4 regions of the Bilifractor sp. LCP19S3_H10 genome follow, and region 3 is predicted to be linked to each of the others. Evidence: predicted binding sites of a transcription regulator. Region 3 holds the regulator's gene; each other region holds the start of a gene.
What was found. The regulator Rex, encoded in region 3, represses fermentation and respiration genes when NADH is low (regulators of the CRP and FNR family bind a similar motif). The targets are predictions, from matches to a motif close to ATTGTTAANTANTTAACAAT.
Positions count from the first base shown of each region.

Region 1: the regulator Rex is predicted to act here: its motif matches at 1,258-1,277, upstream of ACTQZS_RS10010 (oxidoreductase).
Region 2: the regulator Rex is predicted to act here: its motif matches at 1,831-1,850, upstream of ACTQZS_RS12550 (glycerol dehydrogenase).
Region 4: the regulator Rex is predicted to act here: its motif matches at 1,179-1,198, upstream of ACTQZS_RS13040 (4Fe-4S dicluster domain-containing protein).

Region 1 is NZ_JBQKFT010000011.1:103,658-106,844, reverse strand. Features, by position in the region: gene ACTQZS_RS10015 (LysR family transcriptional regulator) at 144-1,004, opposite strand; gene ACTQZS_RS10010 (oxidoreductase) at 1,318-3,187, shown strand, end outside.
Region 2 is NZ_JBQKFT010000019.1:13,201-16,387, reverse strand. Features, by position in the region: gene aroC (chorismate synthase) at 1-429, opposite strand, end outside; gene ACTQZS_RS12550 (glycerol dehydrogenase) at 593-1,681, opposite strand; gene ACTQZS_RS12545 (hypothetical protein) at 2,075-3,043, shown strand.
Region 3 is NZ_JBQKFT010000002.1:40,291-43,477, forward strand. Features, by position in the region: gene ACTQZS_RS02065 (ABC-F family ATP-binding cassette domain-containing protein) at 1-1,236, opposite strand, end outside; gene ACTQZS_RS02070 (redox-sensing transcriptional repressor Rex) at 1,422-2,063, shown strand; gene ACTQZS_RS02075 (NAD(P)H-hydrate dehydratase) at 2,229-3,187, shown strand, end outside.
Region 4 is NZ_JBQKFT010000021.1:5,461-8,647, reverse strand. Features, by position in the region: gene ACTQZS_RS13045 (NAD(P)-dependent oxidoreductase) at 1-641, opposite strand, end outside; gene ACTQZS_RS13040 (4Fe-4S dicluster domain-containing protein) at 1,312-1,710, shown strand; gene ACTQZS_RS13035 (bifunctional hydroxymethylpyrimidine kinase/phosphomethylpyrimidine kinase) at 2,166-3,050, shown strand.

The DNA of each region.
Region 1 (3,187 bases), on a different contig from region 3:
ACATGTCTGAGGCAGGCGAACGGGCGGCTATGAATACAGATTCTGTTCTGGCGCTGGCGATGCATGTCTGAGGCAGGCAGATGGCCGTAAATGCATGCCTGAAAGAGGCAGACGCCGACGAAGAGAAATGCGAATACGAACACTCAGGAAGCGGAACTGCCTGTGGGCCCGGAGGACGCCGGGGTCTTTAGTGTCGCTGCATAGATGGCCCAGGGGATGGAGTCTGCAATTTCGATGCACCGGATATTCTCCTGCCGGATTTCGGAGGCATGAAGGTTTACATCGATGCCGATGCCGTGCTGTCTGGATACGAACAGATAAATTAGTGAGCTCTCCATTGTACGGATGGAGATCTGTGGCACAAAGCCGAGCTCCTGACATTTGGTGACGATGGAGTGAAAAATACTGAATTTCTCGTTGAGCGTGATCAGCTTCTCTTCCTGGAGATCCACGAATGACAGTACATCTCTATCATACAGCGGATGCCCCTGAGGAACCACGGCACAGAGTCTCGTCTCGAAGATTTTCTGCTCATGCACCATGGGGGAGCGAAAATGATCGACTACATAGGCGGTGTCGATTTTGCCGCCCAGGAGCAGATCTTTGATGTTCTGATTGAAATCCTCTGTCCATTCCACGCTCTCTGATCCGATCAGCTTCTGATTCAGCGTCCGCAGCGCGGGGACGGATTGAAGAGCCCGGATGACGCCGCAGGCGAAACCGACCCGGAGAGAGCGGCGGGAGAAATCCATTCGCTTCATCTCCATTTCAAGATCCTGCAGCCGGTACAGCAGCTCGCGGCTGTGCCTGTACAGGTAATCCCCGCTCTTGGTGGGAATGAGCCCTGCCGATGACCGGCGAAAGAGAACCACGCCGAGCTCATCCTCCAGGCGGTTCAGATTTTTTCCCATACCCTGCGGGGAAATATAAAAACGTTCGGAAGCTTTGTTCAAACTTCCGGTTTCATAGCAGGCACAGAAATAACGAAGCGTTTTTGTATCCATTCCCTGAGTATGCCTCCTTCTTACATGATGTCCATTCGCTGAGCATGTTTCCTTCTTACATGATGCCCATTTCCTGGGTGCGTCTCATTCTTGTATGACGGGATCTGTCTTTCTGCATTATACCCCAGATAAGGATGAGTTTATACTTTTTCAGACAAAAACCATACAATCATTATGAAGGGATGAAAAAAATAGTTTCTACTCGTATGAGTCTGGTTGATGGCGGAAGCCGGGAAGGCGATGTAAGATAGATTTAGTTAATTTGTTAACGATATCGCGCCATCAATCTGAAATGAGTGTACAGGAGGATGTTATGAGAACCAGAAAATACCCGAATCTCTGCAAACCAATCACGATCGGCAGAACTACCTTTCGCAACCGTATGTTTTCCGCACCTATGGGTGGAACGGATATCACGAATGACGGCTGCATCGGACCAAAATCCACGGCTTTTTATGAGCTGCGTTCCAAGGGAGGCGCAGCGGCGGTCACGGTAAGTGAGTGCATGGTTCACCCACAGACGGACGGATCGCACGCCTATCATCTCGATGAGTCTATTCTGAACTCCCTGGCCTGCGCAACCTATACGGCGGATGCAATCCGCAGGCATGGCGGGATTCCGAGTCTGGAACTGTCGCACTCTGGTATGTTTGCCGGCACCTACATGACAGATAAGAAGAAGCAGCACGATCTGCATCAGTGGGGGCCCTCGGATACCGTTCGCGGAGACGGCGTGCAGGTGAAGGCTCTGACAAAGGAAATGATTGAAGACATTGTGGCAGCGTACGGGCATGTGGCAGGACTGGCAAAGCGCGCGGGTTTTGAAATGATCATGATTCATGGCGGGCACGGCTGGCTGATCAATCAGTTTCTGTCTCCCCTGTTCAATCATCGGACAGATGAATATGGCGGGTCACTGGAAAACCGCACCCGGTTTGCTGTGGAGGTTCTTCAGTCGGTGAGAGAGGCGGTAGGCCCGTTCTTCCCTGTTGAATTTCGAATGAGCGGCGCTGAGTTCACGGAGGGCGGATATGGCCTTGATGAAGGTGTCCGTATTGCACAGGCGATCGAGCCCTATGCGGATATCATACACGTGTCGGCCGGCACCTATCAGAAGACGTTCGGCATCACGCATCCGTCAATGTTCGAGGACCACGGACGCAACGTGTATCTGGCGGCAGAGATCCGGAAGCATGTGCATAAGCCGGTAGCTACGATCGGAGGCCTGAACGACCCGGCGCAAATGGAGGAGATCATTGCTTCGGGAAAAGCGGATATCGTGTATATGGGACGCGCCCTTCTGGCCGATCCCTTCCTTCCGAGAAAAATCAACGAGGGCAGAGAGGATGAGATCGTGCGGTGTCTGCGGTGCTTTACGTGTATGGCGGAGCGGGCGGCTACGTCTACAAGACGCTGTACGGTCAATCCGCTGATCGGAAGAGAACTGGAAGGCGATGAGATCCAGCCCGCACCGGTAAAGAAAAAGGTTCTCGTGGCAGGCGGCGGCCCGGGCGGTCTGTATGCGGCTTATACCGCTGCGAGACGGGGACATCAGGTGGTCCTCTGTGAGAAGGAAAAAGAAGTCGGCGGCATTCTGAAATCGGAACAGGCGCTCCCGTTCAAGTATGAGATGTACCAGCTCTCCGGAACATACCGGCTGCTCTGCGAGAAGGCGGGAGTTGAGATCCGTACCGGTGTCGAGGTGACGCCGGAGTATGTCGACAGCGAGGCGCCGGACGCGCTGATCATTGCGGTCGGCTCCACACCTCTCGTACCTCCGATTCCGGGGCTGCGCGGGGAAAACGGAGCAAACGTCATTGTGGTCAACAACTATTATCTGGAAAAAGAGCGCTGTACGGATCATGTCGTTGTATTCGGCGGCGGACTCGCGGGCTGTGAGTGTGCCGTTCATCTCGGGCAGGAGGGAAAGCATGTCGAGATCGTTGAGATGCGGGATATGCTTGCGCCGGACGCAAACGTCCGCCACCGTCCTCTGCTGATGGCACAGATTGATAAATATTGTACGGTCCATACCGGTTACAAGGGACTCGAGGTCACAAAAGAGGGAATCCTCTGTGAGACAAAGGCCGGAGAGAAGGTTCTGGTTCCCGGTGACACCGTGATCTGCGCGCTCGGCCAGAGATCCCGGACTGATGTTGTGGAGGCCCTGATGGACACCGCTC
Region 2 (3,187 bases), on a different contig from region 3:
AAGAGAAGCGATTGCTCCCGCGGCAACCCTTCCGATGGTTTCCCGGCCTGAGGACCGCCCGCCGCCCCTGTAGTCCCGTATGCCATACTTGCTGTCAAATCCGTAATCCGCATGTCCGGGGCGGTATTTATCCATGATGCTGCTGTAATCCCCCGAGTGTTGATCGGTGTTATGTACCATCATCGAAATCGGCGTTCCTGTGGTCATCCCCTCAAAAGTGCCGGATAAAATTTCAATTTTGTCGGATTCCGCACGCTTCGTTGTATACCGGCTCTGGCCGGGTTTCCTCCGGTCCATAAAGGGCTGTATATCCTCCTCTTTAAGAGGAAGCCCCGCCGGACATCCGTCCACGACAACGCCGACTCCCTTGCCGTGCGACTCTCCCCAGGTAGTGACGCGAAAGATTGTTCCAAAAGTTGATCCCGCCATGCTTTTTTCTCCTGACTGAATGGTAAAAATATGAGGCGGATGGCCGCGAAACAGTCCATCCGCCTCCAATATAAATCACTTTAGCACAGGGGAGCTGTCCTTTCAATCCCCCGCACCTCCTTCACCGCTTCACACACGAACCGGAAACGAACCGCTTTATTCCTTATTGCAGTTCTTTTCCAAGTGCATCTGCAGCCAGGATTGCGTCATACAGCTGCTCCGCCGTAACATCCGCAACCATGTTGTGAATGGATTCCCCTTCAACGCAAGCCAGCTCTGCAATCTTTCTGACCTGTTCATCAGTAGTTACACCGAGCTCTGCAAGCGTAACCGGAAGCCCCGTCTCACGGCAAAAGTTCTGCACTTCAACGAACTCTTCACGGGGAGCGCCCTCAAGCTGCAGCTGAACCAGCGTACCGAATGCAACACATAATCCGTGCTGTGCCGGATGGTTCTCGAGACCGGTATACCCGTTGTAGAAGGAGTGCGCAGCTGCCAGCCCGGCATTGTCCGCACCTACACCCGAGAGATAGGTATTTGCCTCAATGATCGCATCCAGGGCGGGTGTTACCACATGATTCTCACAAGCGCGAATTGCTGCCGCGCTGTAGTCACGCAGTGTCTTGTAGCAAAGCTCACAGAGCGCCATGGCAGAACGGGTAATTCCACCATTTTCAAGGCTCGGCGCATCGGTACGAACGCAGGCTCTTCCCTCGAAATATGTTCCGAGCGCATCACCAATGCCCGCAATCAGAAAACGGGTCGGCGCGTTTGCGATAACCGCGCTGTCCACTATTACGGCATCCGGGTTTTTCGGATAGAAGAGATAGCTGTTAAACGAATGATCATCGTTGTAAATAACAGAAAGTCCTGTGCAGGGAGCATCTGTCGCGCAGACAGTGGGGCAGGAGACATCATGGATCTTCTCATAGTATGCGGTTGCCTTGGCGGTATCAATCGCCGATCCTCCGCCTACGCCTACTACCGTATCGATGCCTTCCTCACGGACAATCTTCCGCATCTTTTCAATCTCGCCGATACTGGAGATGCCGCTGAATACTTCATAATGACGGACGTTATCTGTTCCCTCAAAACTCTTCTCGATTTTATCATGGCAATTCTTATATCCGCTGTGTGAACAGATAAAAAGCCATTTTGATCCGAGATCCTGCAGCTGCTCACAGAAATGAAGCAGCGAATCCTTTCCCTGAACATACTTTAGCGGTGCTCTCATTAAACGTAATCTAGCCATAGTATCCTCCTTTATGGAATCTGTCTTGTATAATTCTCTGAGACCGTTCCGGAATCCTCTGTGATTCCGATGTTCTGTCCTAACCCCGGCCTGAAAAGTCCTAATATCCGCCTTCATCCAACCGGGATTACAATTCCATATTATGTCATTTTGTTAAATTGTTATCAACGAAGAATACGAGAAAGATGCGTCAAATATTGCAGACAGCCAACGCCAGGGCTGAGGCATTGTACGACGCCAGGGCTGCGGCATTGTGCGACGTTGACAACCCTTCGGCTGCCCCTTATAATTGTAGAAATTAACAAGAGAGCCGGCAATATCGTATCACCGGATGACAGGATATTCTGTTTCACCTGACATCCGTCTTAATACGGGAAAGAAAGGACAGGATCCATGGATTTTTTACACAAACTGGAACGGAAAATCGGAAAGTATGCAATCCATCATCTGACCATTTACATCATTATGACCTATGTAGCAGGATATATCCTCTACTTCATGGCCCTCATGAATCCGGAATATGGAACGGTCTTTAACTATCTGACGCTTTCACCATCTCTTATTCTGAAGGGACAGGTGTGGCGTCTCGTATCCTGGTGGCTGATTCCCCCGTCATCTCTGAATATCTGGACCATCATCATGCTGATCTGTTACTATCAGCTCGGAACACTCCTGGAACGGACCTGGGGCGATTTTCTCTATGACGTATACATTTTCTTCGGCCTGATCATGACTGTCATCGGCGCATTCGTCCTGTACGCCTTCACCGGTGTGGATTATGGAATGATGTTCTCCACGTACTATGTCAGTCTGTCCATCTTCCTCGGATTCGCCCTGACCTTTCCCGATCAGAAAATGCTGTTTATGTTCATCATACCGATCCGGATCAAATACCTGGCCATCGTTGACATCATTTATCTGATCTATGACGTCATCAGTTCCCCCGCGTCAATGCGTCTTCCGAGGATCATCATGATTGTCTGCTCACTCGCCGGCACGATTATTTTCTTCTTCCTCACACATGGCACGCAGGGGATGAGCAAAAGCCAGCGGCAGACGCGGAGAAATTTCCGCCGCTACATGAACGGCTACAACACCGGCCGGAACAGTTCTCCCTACAATAGCGGGCAGAACAGCTCCCCTTACGGAAACAGCGCAAACAGAGGAGATAAAATTGATCGCAGCACCTTCGGCGCCGGCCAGGGCAATCCGAACAGCGGCCGACGGCCGATTCACCGCTGTGCCGTGTGCGGACGAACAGAACTCGATGACCCGAATCTCGAATTCCGGTTCTGTTCCAAATGCAACGGAAACTACGAATACTGTCAGGATCACCTTTATAATCATAAGCATATCCAATAAACCCTTATACGATAAATCGTGCCACAAAATGTATAAGCTACGGATTGCTCCGTGCTTCGCACTCCCGCAATCCTACAGGTATTCGCACTTCCGTGCCGCTCCTGCGTCACTTCGTGCTCATACCTGTTGCCTTCGAAATCGCAT
Region 3 (3,187 bases):
GATCTGCTGAAAAATCGTCTTCTCCGGGTCAAGCAGCTGCTGCTCCTGATCGTAATACCCGATATGGACCTTGGAACCGAGTGCGATTTTTCCCTCATCCGGTGTCAGAAGGCCGTTGATCATCTTCAGAATCGTGGACTTTCCGGTTCCGTTGTCACCGATGATTGCGACCCGTTCTCCACGCTTGATCTCAAAGGACTGATTCCGGAAGAGAAGGAGCCCCGGAAAAGACTTGGACAGACCGGTCACAGTGAGCACATCCTTGCCGCTTTCCGTCCTCGGCTTCAGCTCAATGCGCATATCCGCGCTGACTTCCTGCGGTTTTTCCAGTACCTCCATTTTATCGAGCATTTTTTCTCTGGATTCCGCGCGCTTGATGGACTTCTCCCGGTTAAACTGTTTCAGCTTCGTGATGACCGCTTCCTGATGACGGATTTCAGCCTGCTGCTTCGCCCACGCGTTGTACTGTGCCTTGCGCACGATCGATTTCTTCCGGCTGTATTCGTTGTAGTTTCCCTCGAAGCTCATGGATCTTCCGTTTTCGATCTCGATAACCCGCGTGACGATGCGGTTCAGGAAATACCGGTCATGAGAGACGATGAGCACAGTTCCCGGATAATTGATAAGAAAATTCTCCAGCCACTCGATGGAGGAGAGATCCAGGTGGTTGGTCGGCTCATCGAGAAGCAGGATATCCGGCTTTGTCAGCAGGAGCTTTCCCAGAACGACCCGTGTCTTCTGACCGCCGGAGAGGGAGCCCAGACGGCGGTCAAAATCTTTTTCCTCAAATCCGAGTCCCTTCAGGACGCCTGTGATCTCGCTCTCCGCCGCATATCCGTTCTGAAGCTCAAACTCATGCATCAGCTCTGTATAGCGATTCATCAGCGAAACGGCCTCTTCGCCCGTGACCGTGTCCATCCGGCGCTCCATCTCCCGCAGGCGCTGCTCCATATCAAGGATGTCCTGCTTTGCCTTCCGGACCTCCTGGTAGATCGTCTCGTCTGATTCCATGTCCTGGTACTGTGCCAGATATCCCATGGTCTTGCCGTGCGTGACGGTGACTTCTCCGGTGTCCGGGCTGAGAGCCCCGGTAATGATCCGGAGCAGCGTCGATTTGCCCGCTCCGTTCACACCGATCAGAGCGGCCTTGTCCCTTTCTTCAATATGAAAGGAAATATCCTTCAGGATTTCCTCTGATCCAAATGTCTTGCTGATATTCTGACAGGAGAGAATCATATCTGTCCACCTCACACATTCGTAGCTTTTCCTGTTTGCGCCCCGCCGCCTCTCTGGCGGAGCATTTACCTTCCAATTATACCGAAAAAAACCGACAAAGCAAGGGCGGCAGGAAAAAGAGAAATACTTTGACAAAAATTAGACAATTACATATAATGGTAGTAGCTTCAAGGAGGTTTTCTTATATGAGTCAGAAAGAGATTTCGAAAGCCGTTATCAAGAGGCTGCCCCGTTATTACCGGTATCTCGGTGAACTGCAGGAGGCCGGCGTTGAGCGGATTTCTTCCGGTGAACTCAGTCAGCAGATGAAGGTGACCGCCTCTCAGATCCGGCAGGATCTGAATAATTTCGGCGGTTTCGGGCAGCAGGGCTACGGTTATAATGTGCAGTATCTTCGGGAGGAGATTGCCAAAATTCTCGGACTGGACCGCATACACAATATTATTATTATCGGTGTCGGGCATCTGGGACAGGCTCTCGCGAATTACACGAACTTTGAGAAGAACAGTTTCCGTATCATCGGGCTCTTCGACAATAATCCCGAATTGAAGGGCAAGGTCATCCGCGGTGTTCCAATCCGTATGACGGAAGAGATTCCGGCCTTTCTCCGGGAGAATGATGTCGAAATCGCGACGCTGACGCTTCCGAAGGAGTATGCCATTGAGGTGAGCAAGATGTTGATCGAGAACGGCATTCACGCCATCTGGAATTTTGCGCACACCGATCTGAACCTTGTGGTGCCGAAGAATGTGGCTGTTCAGAATGTTCATCTGTCCGAAAGTCTGATGCGGCTGTCCTACAACCTCAAGACACTCGAAGAGAAGTAGACACCTGCCGATACAAGACGATACAAGAGCCCCTCGCGTAGATGGGGGCTCTTTTTGGAACAGAAAAGAGAAACATTATCGGATCACATAAATTGGGGCAGAGAAGAGAACGGTTATTGGATCTCATGAATTGCGCTGTCCTTCAGCAGAAAGGGAGGATACAGAATGAAACTGATCTTGAGTGCAAGGCAGCATCAGGACGCAGACCGAAGCGCTGTCGCGGCGGGGATGCCTTCCATGGTCCTCATGGAGCGGGCGGCACTTGCCTGTGCATCAGAAATTGAAAAACGGCAGTATGATATGGATCGGGTCCTCGTCGTCTGCGGAACGGGAAACAACGGCGGAGACGGAGTCGCCGTTGCCCGCATTCTCTGCGAGGAAGGATACAGCTGCACGGTTTTTCTTGCCGGACCGGAGGAAAAATTCAGCGAACAGCTGAAACAGCAGCTTCACATCATCGAGGGTTTTCCGATTCCGGTCATCCGCGCACGCAGGACGCCTGGCGAGGAGCTGGCGGATTTCCATCCGGAGGATTATTCTCTTATCATAGACGCTCTCTTTGGAATCGGACTCAAGCGTGACATCACCGGAATCTATGCCGAACTCATTGACCGGATCAATCATTCCGAGCTTCCTGTCGCCGCTGTCGATATGCCGTCCGGTGTCAACACCGACTCCGGCATGATCATGGGGACGGCTGTCCGGGCGGATCTCACCGTCACCTTCACAACCGGAAAGGCCGGGCTCTACATCTATCCCGGAGCAGCCTGTGCCGGAAAGGTCAAGGTAAAGCAAATCGGCATTCCGCTTTCCAGAAAGATCACAAAAGCCTGCCAGCTGTATACCATCGAACACAGTGATCTTGATTATCTCCCGAAGCGTGATGAATCCGGAAACAAGGGAACCTTCCGGAAGATCCTCGTCATCGCCGGATCACGGAATATCTGCGGGGCGGCATATCTTTCCGCAAAGGCCGCACTTCTGACCGGTGTCGGAATGGTGAAAATCTTTACAGAAGAAAATAACCGCACTCCGATCTGCGCAATGTTCCCGGAAGCTCTCATTTCCACATACCGGGATGGTGCAAAAGACTTTCCACAGCTTGCAGCGGATATGAAATGGGC
Region 4 (3,187 bases), on a different contig from region 3:
GGAAGGTGCAGACTGACAATATCGCTCTGTTCCAGCAATCTGTCCAGCGGCAGATATTGCACGCCGTACTCCTTCTCCCTCTCTGCCGGGAGGGGATGTCTTTTATAATAGAAAATATCACGCGTTCCGTAAGCCTTCAGAAGATGTGCGGTACGCCTGGCAATATTTCCGAATCCCACTAGCCCGACCGTGCAGTCAGACAGCTCCCTCAGCGATCCTGACCGGATATATCCGCCTTTTACCTGAATTTGCCGTCCGTCCCGGACCGCCTGGTCTCCGTTCACCACATCCCGCAGCATTCCAACCATCAGAAGAACCGTCTGCTCCGCTACCGCGGAAGCATTCATTCCCTGACTGCTGCAGACATAGATTCCACGATCGGCAGCCGCCTCTGTGTCGATCTGGTCATAAGCCACTCCCTCAGAGTGAATCATCCTGAGATTCGGCATCCCGGCGATCAGGTCACCGGATACCCTCGAGATGGCATCCGCTACAATGTAATCCGCATCCTTCGCCCGGGAAAGGTACTCGATATCCGTCAGCCCCCTCGGCATTTCTATGATCTCCAGCCTGGAGAGATACGGGTTTCCGGCTGCGTACTTCTCAATATTTCCCTTTTCCCCGATATGTAAAACCTTCATCAATAATTCCCTTTCATATATCTACTGTATAAGCTCTTCGAAAACGCAGACAGGATCGTCGCACGCGAAGCGCGCATAAGAGACTGTATGCGATTTCGAAGGCAACAGGTATGAGGATGAAGCGCGAACGCCGCGAAATCCTCATACCTGTAGGATTGCGAGAGTGCGAAGCACGGAGCAATCCGTAGCTTATACAGTGTGTAGCACAATGTATCTTTATTGTATATCCCTTCATTATCCCGACGCTGCGCTGCCGGAACCTGTACCTCCGCCAGTTGTTCCTCTGATATCCGTTCTTCCATGCCTGTTCTTCTGTCGATTTTTCTATTATGCACTTCCGGCATCGGAAGGTTCAAGACCAGAAGCGCCGAACAACAAGACAAAATCTATCTGTCCTTACCTGCCCGCTGTGCAGATTCGTCATATTTTCAGGAAGCTCTTCTGATTTTTTTGTTGATTCGGTACAGAAAATTGCCTGATTCTGCTATTCCCGTATTGACGAAATATCCTGAATACGATAGATTAATACTATGAAAGTATGTTAAATATTGCACAATCTTTCGGTAATCTGAAACAGACTCAGAAGTGATGACTCTGGGTGTTTTTTTGCGGTATTCACCGCAAAAGGGAAATGCAGTACTATTTCTATTGACAAGGAGGATGTCAAGTTATGAAACGTCTGAAGGTTAACAAAGAAGCCGAGTGCATGAACTGCCTCACCTGCGTTCAGGTATGTGCGAATACCTATTTCAAGAGCGACGATCTGGATCTTGCCGCTCTGCGGATCGAGACGGTAAACGAAGTATTCCCCTTCGAGACCAAACCGGTAACCTGTATTCAGTGCGGCAAGTGTGCCCGGAACTGCCCGCAGAACGCTATCACACAGAACAAATTCGGTGTTTACATGGTGAACAAGAAACTCTGCACAGGCTGCGGAACCTGCGTTGAGGTCTGCCCGATGCATGTGATGAGAAAAGATCCCGCAACCGAAAAGGCATTCAAATGCATTGCCTGTGGCAAGTGTGCGCAGGCCTGCCCGATGGACTGCCTGTTTATTGAAGAAAAATAAAAATGGTCCGGAGCGACAGACGCCCGGTGAAGGCACACCGCGCAAGCGGGTCCTTTACCGGGCGTTTACTGTTAAGCTCTTCGAAAACGCAGACCGACGAAGTCGGTCACCTGCAGGATTGCGAGAGTGCGAAGCACGGAGCAATCCGTAGTTTATACAGTGTGTGGCACGATGAATCGTATGAGGGTTTACTGGATATAAGAAATTAGTAAGTACTGATTCTAGGATCGCTATTCCAATCTTATAAAATATGTAACTATTCCGCACATTATCATTTCAGGCGCAATAAGGCCACTTGTGGGCTCTTCCCCGGCTGAAGTTATTATGTGCTCTGAAACCGAAGGTTTCCCGACTCCTCACATCGAGAGAACCGCAGATTCTCAAGACTGGGGAGCAGAATAGATACTGAAATATAGGGATTGATGATTAAAATGGGATTTGAAAGGAAAGGCTCAATGACAAGGAAAACAGCTGCAATTAACGACCTCTCCGGCATGGGACGCTGTTCTCTGGTGGCGGATATTTCGGTTCTCTCCGCCATGGGAATTTCCGTGAACCCGGTACCAACCGCTGTACTGACGGCGCAGACCGAATACACGGGATACTACTCCAGAGACTGCACCGCGGACCTGCCGCATTATCTCTCGCACTGGTCCTCGCTCGATGCCCGCTTCGACGGCATTCTGACCGGCTATCTGGCGGATTCCTCTCAGACCTCTTTTGTCAGGGATTTCCTGGCGCAGTTCAAGACCGGGGAAACCACGCTTCTGGTCGATCCCGTCATGGGAGATGACGGCTTCACCTACGCAAATTTTTCGCCCGATCTGCTCCGCGACATGAAGGTTCTCGCCGAACAGGCCGATATCCTGACCCCAAACATCACAGAGCTCTGTCTTCTGACCGGCGCAGAACCCGCAGAACTTCTTTCCTATCCTGCAGCGTCGCTTCTGGAACAGATCCGGGACCGGGCCCGTTCCCTTCTGAACAAGCCGGGGAAAACAATTCTCGTCACGGGTTTATCCGGGGAGCTCTGCAATCACTCCGCTGACGGAACACAACCAAAGATCGGCAATCTGCTTGTAAACAGCGAGGAAGAGACATTGTATCTCTTCCCACACGAAAAAGGGCACTTTTCCGGAACCGGCGATCTTTTCGCCGCTATTGTCCTCGGCGGACGTCTCAACGGATGGAGCTGGGACAGAACCGTCAGGACTGCCGGAGACTTTCTGTCCGCCGGCGTTCACGACTCCATCGTAGCCGGCACTTCCTTCCTCGACGGAATTAATTATGAAAAGTATCTGCCGATGCTGATGCCGGACATATGCTCTGACATTCGCTGACGAAGTATGCACGGCTCTCTCAAGCTCCGGTCTTCGCGTCTTTGGCTCAGAGGATGGGCAGCCATGACCTGACTGGAAATACAGACGGACATACGCGATGGCCGGAAATTCAGACGGACATACACTATGGCTTCAAA